Regions from separate parts of the Paracoccus broussonetiae genome, predicted to be linked through region 1. Evidence: riboswitches for the same ligand, from Rfam matches in the RefSeq annotation. Region 1 holds a riboswitch; each other region holds the start of a gene.
The links. A riboswitch is a leader RNA that binds a small molecule or an ion and turns the genes downstream of it on or off. The one in region 1 is predicted to bind cobalamin.

Region 1 (4,966 bases):
TGGATCGGCGCAGGCGCGGTCGCGAAGATGGCGCACGATCATCGAGGCTTCACGAAACTGGGCCCGGACCCAGGGCGGCATGACGGAATCCCCGCCGGCCACCGAAATCCAGGACAGGGCATAGGCCATCGGCCAGCCAAGTTGCGGCGATGACAGCCGGTTGATCGTCTGCAAGGAGCGGAACGAGCACGCCTTGCCTTCGAGAAGTTCGCCGATGGCATTCTCTGCTTGGACGGCGTGAGGACGAGGCGCTTGCCGAATTTCGGTGAACAGCGCATCGAAGCCGCTGCTGTCCGGCGAACACGTGGACAGAAAGTGATACGCTGCCAAGGCGGAAGGATTTTCGCGGTTGAGGGCGGCAAATGCCGCGATCTGGTTCCCCAGCACCGTCAGCACCAGCCGCGCGTCAAGCTCCGGGTCATTGACATGTCCAGCCTGCAAGCGGCCGTCATGATGGTGCTTGACGAGGTGATGATAGGGGTTTCGCGGGAACGCGAGGGGATTGAGCCAGAGCGTATCGATAGGCCTTTGTGCCAGTTTGGCCAAGCGCGGGCGCATCGCTACCAGATGCGGCAGATCGTGGCGGATGATGTTGTGGCCAAGCAGAAAGTCCGCTTCGGTTGCCAGAAATTCAAACCGATCTAGCGCCGCTTCCCGGTCACCTTTCTTGAACAGGATTTTCTGATCGTCCGAGTGACGCACCGCGGCAAATGCAAATGTCAGCGCGCGGGTCGGATCGACTTCCAGGTCAACAGACAGGCATCGCTCGATGAGCGGTATGGATCTTTGATCGCGCCCGGCGTCGTTCATGTCGAAGTTCTTCATTGAGAACGAAAACTTACCGATTTGTGATCATAGGCATGGCTCGCCACACATTACCAGCCTCGAGGCCGAGGCTGCCTCCGCTCACCGTCATACTGATTCACGTGCCTTCTCATCTGGGAGAAGACCCGCGCCTGTGCGGACTATTTTCGCTGTTCGACCTGAGCGTCCTCAGCCGGCCCTGGAGCGGACTTGAGGTGTAGCGGCAACTGGTTGTTCGAATGTCCGCTTTAGCCCCATTGCGGTCATTCGCTATAAGTAGGGCTGACGCGATTTATATCTGCTTTCCAATTGTATGCAGCTGGGCGCACCTTACGATCAACTTCGGTGTGAGCTATCGCGTTTGGTTAGGAGATGTCTGCTGTCCCCAAATAGACGATGTCTATCCTGCCGGGGCCAGTGGCTACGGTCGCCATCATCAAGCCAAGACGATTGGGATTAAGAGCGGTCTGCAACGTGCCGAGCGCTGCGCCGTCGGCCGATAGCATGTGGAGTTGACCGCCCCAATCGTGGACTTGCGCCGGTGTGCCAGAGAGCGGCGGAACGCCGAGCCATTTGAAGGCAGCCCAATATCGCCGGTCGGACGAGGTCCGGTTTTCAGCAGGTGTGAAGCTCTGCGCAAGTTCCAGCCAAATCGACTTAGTTTCGACCCCGTCAAGCGAACATGCGTCCGAGACAGGCAGGTTCAAGAACCCGGAGCCTCGGCCCCGCTCTGTGCGCGATGCCGGGTGAGGTCGACTGGTCCGGAATAGGGATAGGAAGAGCTCAGTCTGATCGAAGATCACGAATTCAATGTGCTCTCCTTGCGCGGACTGGATAAGACGGTCGAATCTTGCGGCATCGTATGTCTGCACTTTCGCATCCGCAAAATCGACGTGCCTGACGCTGAGGCGACGTGCGCGAGGCGTAGACATTGTCACTTGCGTGCTTTCGGCTCTCTGGCTAACAGGATCGCGTCGGTTTCCGAAAGGAATTGAAAGGGAATCCGTTGGGGCAATCGCCTCGAAACGGAACTGCCCCCGCAACTGTAGGCGGCGAGCAGGATGCGAATACGCCACTGTGGCCCACGGGCCATGGGAAGGCCGCATCCCGCGATGACCCGCCAGTCAGGAGACCTGCCGACGGATGAAACTCTAACGATCCGGGCGGGGTGTCCGGGGAGGTGCCAGATGCTTCATGCCTGCCGAACTGTCGGTCCGGTCCTTCGTTGCTGCGTTCCGTATCCGGACGCGGCTTTGCCATGGCCATTCCCCAAGCCCTTCGCCTGCAACCAGACCGGAGACTTGAGATGTTCCTGAAATCTACCCTGACCGGACTTCTTCTCGCTGGCGCCGCCATGCTGCCCGCCGCGGCAGAAACTTCATATCCGTTGAAGCTATCGAATTGCGGCATCGGTCTGTCCTTCGACGAGGCGCCGGAAAGCGCGGTGACCGTGGGTCAGGCCGCGACCGAGATCCTTTATTCGCTGGGTCTGGCCGACAAGGTCGCCGGCACCTCGGTCTGGTTCACGGAAATTTTGCCCGAGTTCAGCGAAACGAACGCCGGGATCGAGCGTCTGGCCGACAATGACCCGAGCTTCGAAAGCGTCGTCGCCAAGCGTCCCGGCATCGTGACCGTGCAATATGAATGGCATGTCGGCCCGCAAGGCATCGTCGCCACCCGCGAGCAGTTCTCGGACCTCGGGATTCCGACCTATATCCTGCCCTCGGATTGCACCGGAAAGGACAATAGCAAGGGCTCGGACGGCACGCGCAGCGACATGTATGCGATGGAGAGCATCTATCGCGGTGTCTCGGACCTGGGGCAGATTTTCGATGTGGCCGACAAGGGCGAGGCGCTGATCACCGATCTGAAGTCGCGCGAGGCCGCCGCGATCGACAAGGCCAAGGCGCTGGGGCTGAAGGATGCCTCGGCGGTGTTCTGGTTCTCCTCGGCCGAGATGGACATCGACCCCTATGTCGCCGGTCGCAAGGGTCCGCCAGCCTACATGATGAATGCGCTTGGCCTGAAGAACGTCGTCGATAGCGACGAGGAATGGCCGGTCGTCAGCTGGGAGACCATCGCGCGAGCCAACCCCTCGGTCATCGTCGTGGCGAAGATGGACCGCCGCCGTTTCGAGGCCGATGATTATGAAAAGAAGATCGGCTTCCTGAAATCCGATCCGGTGACCAGCCAGATGGATGCGGTGAAGAATGACCGCATCATCGTGCTGGACGCGCATGCGATGGACCCCTCGATCCGCAATATCGACGCGCTTGAGACCCTGGCCGGGGCGCTGCCGAAGTTCGGCCTGAAATGACCGAGGCCGCCATCCCCTGTGCCGCCGCTTGGCGGTCGCGGCTGATCCTACGTCTGACGCTGGGGCTGGCGGTGCTTGTCCTTGCCGTTCTGGTGGGCGTGGTTCTGGGCGAGACGCCGCTGCCGCCGTCGCAGGTGGCGACGGTGCTCGCACAGAAGCTTTGGGGTGCAGCATCGGGCGTCGATCCGATCGACGCAGGCATCATCTGGAATTACCGCCTGCCGCGCACGCTGGTCGCGGCGGCCTGTGGCGCGGGGCTCGCGCTGTCGGGGCTGGTCCTGCAGACGCTGGTGCGCAATGCCCTTGCCGATCCCTATCTGCTCGGCGTCTCGGCCGGGGCCTCGACCGGTGCGGTCGCGGTCACGATCATGGGCGTCGGCGCGGGGGCCATCGGCATCTCGGCCGGGGCCTTTGCGGGGGCCGCGCTCGCCTTCGGCATCGTCGCGGCGCTCGCGCGCGCAGCGGGGGGTGGATCGGCGCAGCTGGTCCTTGCCGGGATTGCGGGCTCGCAGCTTTTCAACGCGCTGACCAGCTTCTTCATTGCCAAATCCGCCAATGCCGAGCAGGCGCGCGGCATCATGTTCTGGCTGCTCGGCAATCTCTCGGGCGTGCGCTGGCCGGATGTGGCGCTGGCGGTGCCGGTGGCGCTGGCGGGGCTGCTGGCATGCGCGGTGCATATCCGGGCGCTTGACGCCTTCAGCTTCGGCGCGAGTGCGGCTGCCTCGCTGGGGATCGCGGTGCGACGGGTGATGGTCGTCCTGCTGGGGGCGGTGACGCTCATGACCGCGGTGATGGTCAGCCTTGTCGGGGCCATCGGCTTTGTCGGACTGGTCGTGCCTCATGCCATGCGCATTCTGGTGGGGGCTCGGCATGGCGCGCTGGTCCCGGCCTCGGCGCTGGCGGGAGCGGTCTTCATGATCGCGGCGGATGTGGTCTCGCGCGTGCTGATCCCCGGTCAAGTCGTCCCCATCGGCGTCGTCACCGCGCTGGTCGGCGCACCGGCATTCGCGCTGATCCTGATCCGCAACCGGAGTCGCGCATGAGGATCAGTGCAACCGACCTCTCGCTGCACGCGCAAGGCCGCAACATCGTCGACGGCGTCGATCTGCAGGTCGCAGCGGGCGAGACGTTTGGCCTGATCGGCCCGAACGGGTCGGGAAAATCGACGCTCCTGCGTCTCCTCGCTGGGCTCGACCGCCGCGCCAGGGGGATCGTCGAATTGGGGGGCGAGCCCGTGAGCAAGTTGCCCCGACGCGAAATCGCACGCCGCCTTGCCATGGTCGAGCAGCAGGCCGAGACAGGTGAGGCACTGACCGCCCGTCAGGTTGTCGAGCTTGGGCGCACGCCCTGGCTTTCGGCCCTGGCCCCCTTTGGCCCTGCCGACGCTGCCATCGTGGACAACGCGCTGCAGGCGGTCGGCATGAAGAGCATGGCCGCCCGGGCTTGGGCCACGCTTTCGGGCGGCGAGCGACAGCGCCTGCAAATCGCGCGCGCGCTAGCGCAACGGCCCCGCATCCTGCTTCTGGACGAGCCGACGAACCATCTGGATATCCACCATCAGCTTGCGCTGCTGCGGTTGGTCCAAGATCTGCCCCTGACCGTGGTGATCGCGCTGCATGACCTCAATCAGGCGATGGGCTGCGACCGACTGGGAGTCATGGCAGGGGGCCGCATGGTCGCCTGTGGCCCGCCCGACGCGGTCCTGACCTCCGATCTGCTGCGCAACGTCTTCCGGGTGGGTGCCACCACCCTGACCGATCCGAGGGACGATGTCAGCCTGCTGCGCTTCCACAACTTGGAGACGTTCAATGAAATACCTGCTGCTGCCGCTGATGCTGCTTGCAA
Region 2 (4,966 bases), 150 kb from region 1:
GCCCCCACCGCCGCGGGACCAGGGACACCAGGCAGGGGGCCTACATGGTCAAGCGACTTCTCATCACCGGCGCAGCGGGCACCTTGGGCCGCGCGCTGACACCGCAACTGCGTGAATTCGCGGAAATCCTGCGGCTGTCGGACATCGCCCCCGTCCCTGAAACCCTGCCCGGCGACGAAGTGGTGCAATGCGACCTTGGCGATGCTGCCGCAGTCGATGCACTGGTCAAGGATTGCGACGCGATCCTGCATCTGGGCGGGATCTCGGTCGAGACGCCCTTTGCCCCGATCCTTCAGGCCAACATCATCGGGCTTTACAACCTTTACGAAGCTGCCCGCGCGCATGGTCAGCCGCGCATCCTGTTCGCCAGCTCGAACCACACCATCGGCTTCTATCCGCAGACGGAACGGCTGACCGCGGATGTCCCCTTCCGACCGGACGGGCTTTACGGCGTCTCCAAGGTCTTCGGAGAGGCGATCGCCCGCATGTATTTCGAGAAGTTCGGCCAGGAAACCGCGCTGGTCAGGATCGGATCCTGCACGGCCGAGCCTGAAAACCACCGAATGCTGGCCAGCTGGTTCTCGCGCGGGGATTTCCTGTCGCTGATCCGCGCGGTCTTTACCGTGCCCAGCCTCGGATGCCCGGTGATCTGGGGCGCCTCGGCCAATGACGCAAGCTGGTGGGACAACAGCCACCTGGACTGGCTGGGCTGGACCCCCAAGGACAATGCCGAGGCATACCGCGACCGCATCGACGCCAGCACGCCACGCCCGCCGGCCGATGCGCCGCTGATGAAATATCAGGGCGGCGTCTTCACGCAGTTCCCGATCTACAAGGAAGGCGAACCGCGCGCCTGACCCGGTCCCTCGGGGCTTCAATCGGGGGCGGCGGGGGATTATCCGGTGCCAGACATGGTGGACAAGGAATGGGCCCAAGGATGAAAACCGAAGACGGCGTCACGTCCCCCGGCGCAACGCTGGTGGTCACGGTGCGCGACGAATTGCGCCGCCAGATCCAGTCGGGCGTTTACAAGGCGGGCGACCGCCTGCCTTCGGAATCCCGGCTGACGCAGGATTTCGGCGTCAGCCGCACGGTCATCCGTGAAGCCGTCGCCGCCCTGCGGGCCGATGGCATTGTCGAGCCGAAGCAGGGCGCGGGCGTCTTTGTCTTGGCCGCGGCGGAAACCACGCCCCAGTTCCGCGACATCGATACCGACCGCGTCTCGTCGATCATCGAGATCCTGGAACTGCGCACCGCGCTGGAAGGCGACGCGGCCGCTCTTGCCGCGCAGCGCCGCTCTCCTGCGCAAGAGGAAGACATCATCGAGGCGTTCCAGCGCCTGACCACGCTTGCCCGCGAAGACAAGCCTACCGCCGATGCCGATTTCGCCTTTCACCTGGCGATCGCACAGGCGGCCAACAATCCCCGATTCAGCGAGATGCTCAGCCTGATCGGCATCGCCATGATCCCGCGCCGGATGCTGCACCGCGATGGCGACATCTCGACCCCGCCGGATTACACGCGCGTGCTGGAGCAGGAACACGGTGCGATCCTGTCGGCCATCCAGAATGCCGACCCGGACGAGGCACGCCGCGCCATGCGGACCCATCTGAAGAACAGCCAGACCCGATACCGCGAACAGCTTCGGCTGGCGCGTGGGCAGGGCTGAACCGCCCCGCCCTTTGCCCGTCGATCACGCGGGATTGTGCAGCCTTGGGGTGACGAACAGCGCAGGGCCCGCGCCCCGTGCGATCCCTGCTGGCCCCTTCAGCGCCTTGGCGACAGCCAGCACAGCAAGATCGGCCAGCGGCTCGACCACGACCACCAACATATAGGCCGCGCCAAAGCTGGCGATCGCCGCCAGGTTCCCGGCCCCCGCCCCTGCGCCATAGACGGCCCAGAAGGCGACCCACAGCACGACACCCCCCTGATAGGCAGTGGATAGCGCCAGGGCCTGCCGATACTTCAGATCGACATAGGCCGTTCCCGGCGCGACGATGCGCGCGGCCAGCGCCCGCACCGCGAACAGCGGGAACAGCAGCGTTGTCACGTTCATCCCGTATTGCGGCAGGTCGAAGGGGGCGAAGAACATCCCCTGGATCAGCAGCCCCAGCGCCAGCCCGATGGCTGCGGGCGCCGCGCCGAACAGCAGGAAGATCGTCGATCCAAGGATCAGGTGCACCTCGGACACTCCGACCGGGTGATGCGGCAGCACCTCGAAAAAGACGAAGACGGCGGCGGTGGCCAGCGCTGAGCGCAGCGCAAGCGAGGCTGCCCCCTCGGCCCGCAGCGATGCGGCGGCCAGTTTCAGCGTATAGGCGCCAGCCGCTGCGGCTGTGGCGTAGCTCAGGACGATCTTGGCCCCTGAGACGAGGCCCGGTTCGATATGCATGGTCGTTTCTCCTTACCGTCATCCCCGACGGCGGTTGCGATGTGGCGCGAGGTCGGTCTCCTGACTCGCGGGTCGCAGCCTTGCCTCGCCTTCCCATGACCGCAGGTCACAGTGGCAGTTCAGGTTCGGCTCGCCGCTCACAGTCGCGGGGGCGGTTGGATTCGGGATATCCCGTCCTGTTCCCATGTCGTCCGTGTTGCGGTCGACACCTCGTGCCCGGCCAACATTCCGGCATGATTTGGCCGGGTCAACCGCAAACCGGATGTCCTGCCCGATTCGGGGGAACAAATCGGGCCAAACCGACGTTTTATGGGGCCAATCTCCATTCCGGTCCGGATGACATGTCCCCTTCCCGCCGCTTCTTCCCGCCTTTCGCATCGCAGGTCCCGCGGGGATGACGGCCTTGGCCCTATGGTGGAGCGCGCCGGGTGAAGCCCGGATCCAGCCCGCCGCCCTGGGACACGGCGTTCTTGTCGAGACCGAGTTTTCCGGCATCAGTCGCGGGACCGAGCGGCTGATCTCTCAGGGTCGGGTGCCCCCCGACGAGGCCTTGCGGATGCGCGCGCCATTTCAGGAAGGCGATTTCCCCTTTCCTGTGAAATACGGCTATGCCGCCGTCGGGCAAGCGACCGAGGGCGCTATGGCGGGGCGTTCTGTGTTCGCGCTTTTTCCCCATCAGGACCGGTTTCGTCTGCCCGAAGCGCAGCTTCTTCCCCTGCCGGATGCCGTGCCGCCGGGCCGCGCGGTGCTGGCAGCGAACATGGAAACCGCACTGAACGTGTTGTGGGACAGCGGGGCTGCGGCGGGGGACAGGATTGCAATTTTCGGCGCGGGCCTTGTCGGGCTGTTGGTCGGCGCACTCGCCACCCGGCTCCCGGGGGCAGAGGTCGTGATGATCGACCCCCTGTCCGCACGGCGTCCCTTGGCCGAGGCCCTGGGTTGCACCTTTTGCGCACCCAGCAATGCGCCTCAGGACCAGGATGTCGCGATCAATTGCAGCGCCTCGGCCGAAGGACTGGCGGGGGCGCTGGCCGTGGCGGGCATGGATGCCACCGTGGTCGAGGCAAGTTGGCACGGCGACCGGCCGGTTGCCCTGCCGCTGGGCGCGACATTCCACAGCCGTCGGCTGCGCCTTGTCAGCTCGCAGGTCGGCGGCCTGCCCCCGGCCCGCGCCCCGCGCTGGAGCCACGGCCGTCGGCTGGCCAAGGCCATCGCGCTGCTGGACGATCCCCGGCTTGATCTGCTGATTTCGGGCGAGACCCCTTTTCGGCAGATGCCGCAGGCCTTTCCGGCCATCCTCGCCGATCCCGACACGCTTTGCCATCGCATCCGGTACTGACCGGGAAAGGAGCCGCATGTTCGCCGTCGAAGTCCGCGACCACATCATGATCGCCCATTCGCTGCCTCACCCGGCCTTCGGTCCGGCGCAGGCGATGCATGGAGCGACCTATACCGTCGACGTGGCCTTCTGCGCCGAGACGCTGGACGAAACCGGGGTCGTGGTCGATATCGGCCTTGCCAGTCAGGCGCTGGCCGCGGCGCTGGCCTCGCTGCGCTACAAGAACCTTGACGAAGTACCGGAATTTCAGGGGAAATTCACCACGACCGAGTTCCTATGCCAGATCGTCTTCGACAGGATTGCGGCCTCTGTCCGGGCCGGAGAGCTGGGTGATCAAGGTCGCATCGCGCGCCTGCGGGTGACGCTGCAGGAAAGCCATCTCGCCTCGGCCTGGTATGAGGGTGCGATCTGACATGGCATTTCCCGCGACATGGCTTGACCTGCGCGAACCGGCCGACCGACAGGCCCGCGACGGCGCGCTGCTGCAAAAGGCCGCCACTGCCGCCGGGCCATGCCCGCTGATCGTGGATCTTGGCTGCGGCACAGGGGCGACGATGCGCGCCATGTCGGGGCTTTTGCCGGGCGGCGCGCACTGGCGCATGGTGGACAGCGACCCCGACCTGCTTGCCCGAATTCCGGCCGGTGACGGCATCACCCTGCATCCGGGCGATCTGGGCGATCAGGCCCGCCTGCCGCTGGACGGCGCGACTATGGTGACTGCTTCGGCCCTGCTTGATCTTTGCCCGGCGTATTGGATCGCGGACCTGGCCGTGGAACTGGCGACGCGCTCGCTGCCCTTTTATGCCGCGCTGACCTTTGACGGCGCGATGGAGTGGCACCCGGAACTGCCCGGGGATGCCGCCGTCACGGCCGCCTTCAACCGCCATCAGCAGGGTGACAAGGGGCTTGGCGCCGCCTCTGGACCCGAGGCTGCGACACATGCGGTGGAACTGTTCGATGCGGCGGGCTTTGTGGTCCACAGCGCGCCCAGCGCCTGGCAGCTTGGCCCGGACCAGAGGGAATTGCAGGTCGAACTGCTGCAAGGCATTGCGACCGCCGCGGCCGAGGCCGGTTGCGAGGCAACCAAAACCTGGCTTCAATCGCGGATTGCGGCCATCGCCAAGGGTGCATGCCGGGTCGGCCATACCGACATGCTGGCCCTGCCGCCCCGCGCGGCATGACTGAAAAGGGGGGAACATGATGCAGCGCATCGAGGTCACGCCGCGGATCTGGCA
Region 3 (4,966 bases), on a different contig from region 1:
CAAGCGCCACCTGGAATACCGGGAAATCCGCGCCGTCAAAGGGCGTCGCGCCAGCGTCGTCCCGTGCCGAAAACGCGGTCATGTTCACCACCGCGGCCAGTCCGGGCAGGTGCGGGGCAAGCCATTCCCCAAATCCGGGGGATTTCAGCGAGGGGGCAAAGACCCCGGTCGCGGCAAAGCCCGCTAGCCGCAGCGCCCGGATCAGGGCGTCGACCGGGTCAAGATCGGCGCTGGTCAGATAGCTGCGGTAGAAGCTGACAAGAACCGGGCGCGGCCCGCCAAGTGGCGCGGCCATTATCCCGGCATCCGGATCATGGAAGCCAAAAGTCGGGACGGTGGGCGCATCCGCGACCTCTGGCCCATCCAGTCCCGCGGATGCGGCCAACACGGCCAGCGCGCTGCGGGCCGCGTCAGCGCCGCCACTGTCGCAAAGCGCGGCCAGTCTGCGCAGCACCGGCACCGGCAGGGTCGAGAGGCGGTCGAGGGTGGCGTCCTCGTGCCCGTCGCCGGGCAGGATGGCCAGCGCGATGCCCCGCCGCCGGGCAAGATCCTGAAGACTGGCGATGCCATAGGGCCAATACCCCTCGCCCCCGATCAGGCGGACCAGAACGGCGCGTGCGCCGGACAGAACCGTCTCGCAATACTGGTCGACCGACAGGGGATGGCGCAGGGCCGAAAGATTGCACAGCCGAAGCGATGGCAGCCCGCCCCGATGCCAGCCTGCCGCGAAAGCACCAAGGTCGCTGTCCGAAAAGGACAGCACGACCATGTCGGCCGAGGTCTGGCCGGGGTCCGTCGGAACCTCGGTCTCCTCAAGCCCACGGCTTTCGCGGAAGACGACATGCATGGGTCAGGCCGTCAGGATGTGCCGGATCGCGGCTTCGTCGATGTCGTCATGTTCGGCAATGACGACAAGGCGCGACTGGCGCGGGCTGTCGCCCCAGGGGCGGTCGAACTGGTGGCGGACCCGCGCACCCACGGCCTGCACCAGCAGGCGCATGGGTTTGCCCGCGACGGCGACATGGCCCTTGACCCGCAGGATGTTCCGTTCACGCGCCAGCCGGGCGATCCGATCCGACAGGTCGGCGGGATCGGCGATCTCGGGCAGGTCGATCACGACGGAGTCGAAATCGTCATGCTCGTGGTCATCCGCGCCGTCATGGTGGCTGGGGCGGGCATCCAGGTCATCTTCGGCAGCGGCGTTCAGGCCCAGGATCACGCGCGGATCGATCACACCCTCGGACAAGGGCAGAATCGGCAGCTTGCGCGGCGCCTCGGCCTCGACCACGGCGCGGGCGGCGGTAAGGCCGGCCTCTCCCGCCAGATCGGCCTTGGTCAGCAGGACAAGATCGGCGCAGGCGATCTGGTCCTCGAATACCTCGGACAGCGGCGTTTCGTGGTCCAGGCTTTCATCCGCCGCGCGCTGGGCCTGCACTGCGTCCTCGTCCGGGGCAAAGCGGCCCGCGGCCACCGCCTCGGCATCGGCCAGGGCGATGACGCCGTCGACGGTGATGCGCGAACGGATGGCGGGCCAGTCGAAGGCCTTCAGCAAGGGCTTGGGCAGCGCCAGACCCGAGGTCTCGATCAGGATGTGGTCCGGCTTCCGGGGCAGGGCCATCAGCGCTTCCAGCGTCGGGATGAAGTCGTCGGCGACGGTGCAGCAGATGCAGCCATTCGACAGCTCGACGATGTTCTCGGCCGGGCAGCTTTCATCCGCGCAGGATTTCAGGATGTCGCCGTCGACGCCCACGGTGCCGAATTCGTTGACCAGAACGGCAAGCCGCTTGCCCTGCGGGTTCTGCATCAGGTGCCGGATCAGCGTGGTCTTGCCCGCGCCAAGGAAGCCTGTGATCACGGTGACGGGGGTCTTGGTCAGGTCGGTCATCTTTCACCCAATCGGAGGAATGCGCGCGATACTGCGCTTGCGGAAAATCGCGACGCGGTCGCGCCATGGCACGATGCCGTCGGTGCTGGCGGCATAGGCGGCCGCGCCCTGAAGGATCTCGGGCACGTCCGCGATCTCCATCCGGCCATAGACATAGCTCCACCGGCCCGGCCCGCTGAGCGCGATGGCCGAGCCGCTGTTGCAGGCCGAGAGGCATTCGACGGGAATGATGCGGACGCCCGGGGGCGGGGCCACGCCGTCCAGCGCCGCATGCAGCCTTGCGCCCGCGACGGGCTGGCCATCCAGCACCGGCTGGCCGGCGCGGCAGGTGGTGCAGACAAGCAGTGAAACGTCCATGCGCCCTTCATTTCCATGTGGCGGGCGCGGTGCGGGTATGCGGGCACGGGATTCGTGCCACGAACCCAAGCAGGAACACCCCGTCCGCCGGTCAAACAAGGCGCAGGCAGGTCTCCCGGCTTGCGGATTCAGGCTTTCGCCAACGGTCGGCCCACCTTCCCGGCCGAAGCCAGTGGCATAGGGCGACCTTTCCGGTCACGGTCGCGGGGGCGGCTGCTTTCCAGGCCAAGGCCTGTCGCATTCCCTCTTAGCCTGCCATAAGGCAGGACCAGCGCAGGCAAAGAAGTGCGCCGGGCGCCCGCACTTGTCAAGCAAGGGAGTCGCGATGTCAGCCGAAGGGAATACCCGCCATTCCGAGAAGATGGCCCAGATCAAGGCCGCCCGAGACCGGATGATGCAGGACAAGACCGGCGAAAAGGGGCTGGTCATCGTCCATACCGGCAAGGGCAAGGGCAAGTCGTCCTCGGGTTTCGGGATGATTCTGCGCTGCATCGCCCATGACATGCCCTGCGCGGTCGTGCAGTTCATCAAGGGTGCATGGGACACGGGCGAGCGGCGGTTGCTGACCGGGCATTTCGGCGATCTGTGCCAGTTTCACGCGATGGGCGAGGGCTTCACCTGGGAAACCCAGGACCGGGACCGCGACATTGCTGCGGCGCGCGCGGGCTGGGACAAGGCGCAAGAGCTGATCCGCGACCCTCGCATCCGCATGGTCCTGCTGGACGAGATCAACATCGCGCTCCGCTATGGCTATCTGCAGGTGGGGGAGGTGCTGGATTTCCTGCAACGTGAGAAGCCGCCGATGACCCATGTCGTGCTGACCGGGCGCAATGCCGATCCGGCCCTGATCGAGGCCGCCGATCTCGTGACCGAGATGGAGGCGGTGAAGCATCCCTTCCGCGCGGGCATCAAGGCGCAGCCGGGGGTCGAGTTCTAGGTCAGCTCACCGCTCGGCGGGCGGCCAGTCTATATCGACCCAGACCAGCCGATGGCTGGAGGCCGCCAGCGCCACCTGCGCCAGTTCGCCCGTCGGGGGCCAGAATACGCCCGAGCCAAGCACCTTCAGGCCCTTTTGCGGCAGGACGTAATCGACGCGCAGGTTTCCGGGCGGCTTGTCGTCGGGCCAGTCGCCGGTATCCAGCGCCGGGTCGCCCTTTTGAGCCGCGTTCACGCCCGCGCTGCCGGCAGCCCTGCCCCCTTCGCTTGCGGGCAGGGAATCGGTCACGCGCGCCATCATCCGGGCCAACGCATCGGGGCGCCCCTCGCTGTCGGCAGCGTCGATGTTCAGCTTGCCCGCCAGCACGAAGGGCGCGCCGGGCAGCCGGTCCAGCCAGAAGGCCAACTCGTCATGGTTGCGCCTGCCGTTGCGATCCTCGGGCCCGTCGAAAACCGGGGGCGAGGCCGCCATTGCCAGCAGGTGCAGCGGCTTTCCCGCGACGGTCAGCGTCGCGTCCCAATGTGCGGCCGAGGACAGGCGCTGCACGGCCGCCACCTCGGGCGCGGCCGGGGGCATCAGATTGCCGGGCAGATCGCGCCACAGGAACGCCGAGTGGTCAAGGACCGGGCCGATCGGGTGACGCGACAGGATCGCCATGCCGCCCTGCCCGGAAAAGCGGCCAAAGCCCTGCCGGTCATTGGCGGTCCCGGCCCTGCCGTTTCCGTCCAGATCCAGCCCGCTGGGCATGCCCGCGTTGGGGCGGGCCGAGAAACTGTGCGGATAATCCGCGCCAGCCGCCGACAACCGGGCGCGGAAGGCGGCCAAGGCCAGCCCGTCCAGATCCCAGTCGAAACCGGTCAGCAGCAGGATATCGGGTCGGGTTTCGGCGATCACCCGGACGACCGCGTCGATCTGGGCGTCCTTGCGGCCAAGATCGCGCAAAAGAAGCCCTGGCCCGTCTCGCGACAGGTCGGGGCTGAACGTGGCGATCCGCAGGGGCGCGGCCGCGGTGGCGGAACCCAGGGCGGCAAGAAGGACCGCCCCGGCAAGCGCCCTTAGACCCAAGGGAGGCTCTGGGCCATCTGGGTCTCGAAGCTGTCGATCGAGCCGGATTTCTCCATCGTCAGGCCGATGTCATCCAGCCCTTCCAGCATGCAATGCTTGCGGAAGGCGTCGACCTCGAACGCGAAGCTTTGCCCGTCCGAGGTGGTGACGACCTGATTTTCCAGATCGACGGTCATGCGGGCATTCGCCCCCTTGCGGGCGTCTTCCATCAGCACGTCGACGACTTCCTTGGGCATGACGATCGGAAGGATGCCGTTCTTGAAGCAGTTGTTGAAGAAGATGTCCGCGAAGCTGGTCGAGATGACGCAGCGGATGCCGAAATCCATCAGCGCCCAGGGCGCATGTTCGCGCGACGACCCGCAGCCGAAATTGTCGCCCGCGACGATGATCTGCGACTGCCGATAAGCGGGCTGGTTCAGGACGAAATCCGGAACCTCGTTGCCTTCGGAATCATAGCGCATCTCGTCGAACAGGTTCTTGCCCAGTCCCGAACGATGGATCGTTTTCAGGAACTGCTTGGGGATGATCATGTCGGTGTCGATATTGACCAGCGGCATCGGAGCGGCGATCCCGGTCAATGTGGTGAACTTGTCCATTTGCTTCCTCGCAGAATTGACTGGCCGCGTGGGTGGCCGTTAGCTTTTTGGCGACGGCAGTTTGCCACCGTCCGTGAGGTATGTTCGATGTTTGGTTTCCCCGGCCTGTCCGGCCTGAGCGATTGC
Region 4 (4,966 bases), on a different contig from region 1:
AATATGCCGACGGGCTGAATTTCGTGGCCCTGGCCGTCGGCGTCTTCGGCATCGCCGAGATCCTGCGCAATCTTGAAGATGAGCATGATCGAGAAGTGATGACCAAAAACATCAACCGTCTGTTCCCGACGCGCAACGAGCTGCGCGAGATGATCGGCCCGATCCTGCGCGGCACCGCCGTTGGCTCGGTCCTGGGCATCCTGCCCGGCGGGGGCGCGATCCTGGCCAGCTTTGCCAGCTATACCGTGGAAAAGAAGCTGTCCAAGCACCCCGAGGAATTCGGCAAGGGCGCCCTTGCTGGCGTCGCGGGACCGGAAAGCGCGAACAATGCCGGCGCGCAGACCAGCTTCATTCCGCTGCTGACGCTGGGCATTCCCGCGAACCCGGTCATGGCGCTGATGATCGGCGCGATGATCATCCAGGGCATCGTACCGGGTCCGAACGTCGTCAGCGAACAACCGGCGCTGTTCTGGGGCATCATCGCCAGCATGTGGATCGGGAACCTGATGCTGGTCGTCCTGAACCTGCCGCTGATCGGGCTGTGGGTCAAACTGCTGACCGTGCCCTATTACGTGCTGTTCCCGATCATCATGGCGATGTGTTCGATCGGGGTCTATTCGGTCGCCTCGAACACCTATGACCTTTACGCCGTCGCGTTCTTCGGGCTGCTCGGCTACGCGATGACCAAGCTTCGCTGCGAACCCGCACCGCTGCTTCTGGGCTTCGTCCTTGGCCCCCTGCTGGAAGAGAACCTGCGCCGGGCCATGATCCTGTCACGGGGCGATCCGACCACCTTCATCACCCGTCCGATCAGCGCCACGCTGCTTCTGATGGCCGCCGCGATCCTGGTGCTGGTCTTCCTGCCCCAGATCCGCAAGCGCCGGGACGAGGTCTTTACCGAAAGCGACGCCTGAGGTCGCGATAGAATGGGAGGAGAAACATGATGCTGAAAATCACCCGGCGCCTTCTTCTGGGCGCCGCAATGGCCGCAGGGTTGGCCGGGGCCGCGGCCGCCGCGTTCCCTGACCGCCCGATCACGCTGGTGATCCCCTTCGCGGCCGGCGGCTCGACCGACGTGGTCGGGCGCATCGTCGCCGACCGGATGGGGCAGGCCCTTGGCCAGCAGGTGGTGGTCCAGAACGTGGGCGGCGCAGGCGGCAGTCTGGGCGCGCAGCAGGTCGCCAAGGCCGATCCCGACGGCTACACGATCCTGATGGGCACGGTCGCGACCCATGCGCTGAACCCGCTGATCCTGAAGCAGAAGCCCTATGACCCGGTCACGGATTTCGCGCCGATCTCGCTTCTGGTGCTGGTCCCGAACGTGCTGGCGGTGAACCCGGAATTGCCGGTCAAGACTGTGCAGGAGCTGATCGACCTCGCGAAGAAAGACCCGCTGGCCTATGCCTCGTCGGGGAACGGGACACCGCTGCACCTGTCGGGCGAGTTGTTCAAGTCGATGGCTGGCGTCGATATCACGCATATCCCCTATAAGGGCTCGGGTCCGGCGCTGACTGATGTTCTGGGCAACCAGGTGCCGATCATCTTCGACAATCTGCCGTCTTCCTCGGGCCATATCACCAGTGGCAAGCTGCGAGCGCTGGGTGTGACGACCAAGGAACGCGTGCCCTCGTTCCCGGATATCCCGGCCATTGCCGAAACGCTGCCGGGATATGAAACCTACAGCTGGAACGCGCTTTTCGCGCCCGCCGGAACCCCGCCCGAAGCCATTGCCGCGTTGAACAAGGCCGCGCTGGAGGCCATGGCCGACCCGGCGGTCGTGGCCCGCATGGGCGAATTCTCGGCCAGCATCGTCGCCTCCAGCCCCGAGGAACTGGCCGAGCACGTCAAGGCCGAGATGGCGAAATGGGAGCCGGTCGTGAAGGCCGCGAATGTCAGCCTGGACTGAGGCGCCACGTCCAGAAACCACGGCCCGGAGATCGTCTCTCCGGGCCGTTTTCGTTTGCGGACCCGCGATACTGCCGGTGCCGCCAAAGCCGTGCCGCAAGTCTGCTTGACAGAGCCCGCAATCCTGCGCCAACACAGGAACGCTTCGGTTTCCGGCGGTACTGCCGTCGGATCAAAAGGGAATGCGGTGCGCCGAAAGGCCATGCCGCGGCTGCCCCCGCAACTGTAGGCGGTGAGCGAAGGCCGACGACGCCACTGGGAAACACCCGGGAAGGCCGGCCCGAGCAGCGATCCGCAAGCCAGGAGACCTGCCGCAGCACTCACCCATTTCCGGCGCGGGGCGCGCCGTGAAAGCGGCCATTCCGCAGAGGTGAAGATCACCGGCCTGTGGCAGGGACCCCGGTTCCCGTCGCGGGCAATCTGCAGCGGCAGGCCCCGGCCTGCACAGGAAAGGCCAAGGCATGAAGTTGCGCCATCTGTTTTCCACCGCCGTCACCGCCACCCTTCTGCCCGCCGTCGCCCCCGCGCAGGATGTGGTGACGCTGGACCCGGTCATCCTCTCGGCCGGCTTCGCGCCGATCGCCGGGGATGCCTATGGCCGCGCGTTCACCGTCATCACCTCGGACGAGATCGAGGCGCGGGGCATCGCCACCATCCAGGATGCCCTGCGCGCGGTGCCGGGCGTCTCGGTTTCAAGCACCGGATCGACCCATACCCAGGTCCGCATCCGCGGCGGCGAAGCAGATCACACCCTGATCCTGATCGACGGGATCGAGGCCACGGGCGGAGCGGATGAGTACATCCTGAGCGGTTTGGAAACCGCCAATGTCGAGCGGATCGAGGTCCTGCGCGGCCCGCAATCAGTCTATTACGGATCGAACGCCTCGGCTGGCGTGATCAACATCATCACCCGAAAGGGCGGCGAGGGGCTGTCCTATGGCGGCGCGGTCGAGGTTGGAAACGGTGCCTCTGCCTCGGCCTATGCCAGCCGGAACGGATCTCGCGGCGGGCTGGCGGTGAATCTGTCCGCGAAGGACGACCACGGGTTCGACCAGTCGGGCGATGGCGGCGAAAAGGACGGGCTGACCCGCAAGACGATCGGCCTGTCCGGCTGGTTCCAGGCGACCGACGACCTGCGGCTGGGTGCCACACTGCGGCGGGCGACCGAAACCTATGACTATGATGCCGAAAATTACAGCGCCACCACCACCGACGAATATGTCGTCGACGATCCCGGCCTGTTTGGCGACCGGGACGAATTCCAGGGCGCGACCTGGGCCGAACTGTCGATGCTGGACGGACGGCTGACGCAGCGCCTGGAATATCAGGACAGCATCTTCAAGCAGAGCCTGCAGGGCGAAAACGAGACACGGGGCGAAACCCGCAAGCTGAAGTACCGGCTGAGTTTCGGGTTGGACGGCCTTGCCGTCGACGAAGCCCACCACCTTCTGAACGTCATGGCCGAGGGGCAAAAGGACGAGGCCTCGACCGCGCCGGATTTCGACCGCGAGATGACCTCGCTGGCCGTCGAGTACCGGGCGTTCCTTGACAATGGCATCGATCTGCAGGCCGGGATCCGTCATGACGACAACAGGGTCTTCGACGACTTCACCAGCTGGAACATCGGCCTGTCCTGGCAGATTCCAGATCGCCCATTCCGGCTTCATGCCTCGGCCGGGGCGGGGATGGTCAATCCCTCGTTCTTCGAGCTTTACGCCAATGACGCCTACAGCGTCGGCAATCCCTTTCTCGCCCCCGAGAAGAACCGCGGCTTCGACCTTGGGATCGAGGCCGAACTGCCGAATGGATTGGGCAGCATCGACGTGACCTATTTCAACGAGCGTCTTGAGGACGAGATCACCTATGTCTACGGCGCCGCCCCGGATGGCCGGGCCAGCTATGTGAACCAGTCGGGAGAAAGCCCGCGCCAAGGGATCGAGGCCAGCGCCCGGATCAAACCCACCGCGAACCTGGACCTTGCGCTGAGCTATACCTATCTGGACGCAAAGAATCCCGACGGCTCGATCGAAATCCGGCGTCCGCGCAACGAATTCGGACTGTCCGCCACGCTTGCTGTGCTGGAAGGCCGCGGCCAGGTCACCGCCGATTTCCGCCACGTCTCGGGCAATTTCGACACGCGCTTCTTCGGCGACTATGCGACGGCCGAACTGCCGGCCTATAACCTTGTGAACCTGTCGGCGGGCTATGACCTGACCGAACGGGTGCGGGTGACAGGGCGGGTCGTGAACCTTTTCGACAGCGAATATTCGGACGTCTGGGGCTTTGCCTCGCAGGGTCGCACGCTTTATGCGGGGCTGCAGGCCCGATGGTAAGGTCCGGGCTTCTGGCGCTGGCGCTGGCGCTGCCTTGCGCCGTTCTTGCGCGGGCCGATGTCCCACAACGGGTCGTGTCGATGAACCTGTGCACCGATCAGCTGGCCATGCTGCTGGCGGGACCGGGACAGCTTGTGTCGGTGTCGCGCCATGCGGGCGATCCCTCGACCTCAGCGATGGCGGATCAGGCGCGGGCCTTTCCCGCCAATGGCGGCACCGCCGAAGAGATCTATCTGCTGCGCCCCGATCTTGTGCTGGCGGGCGATTACACCAACCCCGTCACCCTTGCGATGCTGCAAAGGCTGGGCATTCGGGTCGAAACCTTTCCGGCTGATGAAACCGTCGCCGGGATCCGCGACAACCTGCGCCGCATGGGCGAACTGCTGGGGCGCGAACCTGCCGCCGGGGATGCAATCCGGGATTTCGACCGCGACCTGGCCCGGCTGGACGACGCCCCGCCGGGTCCACGCCCGCTTGCCGCGCTTTACGCCGCCAATGGCTACAGCTCGGGCAGCCTGACCTTGCCCGGCCAGATCATCGCGCTGGCCGGCTTCGAAAACCTTGCCGACCGCAGGGGGATCGCTGCCGGGGGCTACCTGCCACTGGAAACGCTGCTGCTGTCCGGTTCCGACCTGCTGGTCAAGGGGCGGCGTTATCCCGGTCGCTCTCGCGCCGAAGAGCCGCTGGACCACCCCGCCCTGCGGGAGCTGGCGCGTCGGCTGCCCTCG

Region 2: another riboswitch for cobalamin. It lies ahead of RM190_RS17245 (energy-coupling factor ABC transporter permease); the one in region 1 lies ahead of RM190_RS17985 (ABC transporter substrate-binding protein).
Region 3: another riboswitch for cobalamin. It lies ahead of RM190_RS02140 (DUF1636 domain-containing protein); the one in region 1 lies ahead of RM190_RS17985 (ABC transporter substrate-binding protein).
Region 4: another riboswitch for cobalamin. It lies ahead of RM190_RS17060 (TonB-dependent receptor plug domain-containing protein); the one in region 1 lies ahead of RM190_RS17985 (ABC transporter substrate-binding protein).

The regions. Positions count from the first base shown of each region.
Region 1 is NZ_JAVRQI010000014.1:164,144-169,109, forward strand. Features, by position in the region: gene RM190_RS17975 (RecQ family ATP-dependent DNA helicase) at 1-825, opposite strand, end outside; gene RM190_RS17980 (hypothetical protein) at 1,170-1,511, opposite strand; cobalamin riboswitch at 1,763-1,959, shown strand; gene RM190_RS17985 (ABC transporter substrate-binding protein) at 2,111-3,121, shown strand; gene RM190_RS17990 (FecCD family ABC transporter permease) at 3,118-4,164, shown strand; gene RM190_RS17995 (ABC transporter ATP-binding protein) at 4,161-4,966, shown strand, end outside; gene RM190_RS18000 (pseudoazurin) at 4,930-4,966, shown strand, end outside.
Region 2 is NZ_JAVRQI010000014.1:13,454-18,419, reverse strand. Features, by position in the region: gene RM190_RS17255 (NAD-dependent epimerase/dehydratase family protein) at 45-857, shown strand; gene RM190_RS17250 (FadR/GntR family transcriptional regulator) at 938-1,669, shown strand; gene RM190_RS17245 (energy-coupling factor ABC transporter permease) at 1,694-2,392, opposite strand; cobalamin riboswitch at 2,426-2,620, opposite strand; gene RM190_RS17240 (zinc-dependent alcohol dehydrogenase) at 2,787-3,731, shown strand; gene RM190_RS17235 (6-pyruvoyl trahydropterin synthase family protein) at 3,748-4,143, shown strand; gene RM190_RS17230 (class I SAM-dependent methyltransferase) at 4,145-4,912, shown strand; gene RM190_RS17225 (RibD family protein) at 4,929-4,966, shown strand, end outside.
Region 3 is NZ_JAVRQI010000001.1:414,646-419,611, reverse strand. Features, by position in the region: gene cobN (cobaltochelatase subunit CobN) at 1-847, opposite strand, end outside; gene cobW (cobalamin biosynthesis protein CobW) at 851-1,885, opposite strand; gene RM190_RS02140 (DUF1636 domain-containing protein) at 1,889-2,242, opposite strand; cobalamin riboswitch at 2,331-2,530, opposite strand; gene cobO (cob(I)yrinic acid a,c-diamide adenosyltransferase) at 2,568-3,179, shown strand; gene RM190_RS02130 (endonuclease/exonuclease/phosphatase family protein) at 3,186-4,244, opposite strand; gene leuD (3-isopropylmalate dehydratase small subunit) at 4,235-4,840, opposite strand; gene RM190_RS02120 (hypothetical protein) at 4,928-4,966, shown strand, end outside.
Region 4 is NZ_JAVRQI010000013.1:153,526-158,491, forward strand. Features, by position in the region: gene RM190_RS17050 (tripartite tricarboxylate transporter permease) at 1-914, shown strand, start outside; gene RM190_RS17055 (Bug family tripartite tricarboxylate transporter substrate binding protein) at 944-1,906, shown strand; cobalamin riboswitch at 2,035-2,235, shown strand; gene RM190_RS17060 (TonB-dependent receptor plug domain-containing protein) at 2,367-4,238, shown strand; gene RM190_RS17065 (ABC transporter substrate-binding protein) at 4,232-4,966, shown strand, end outside.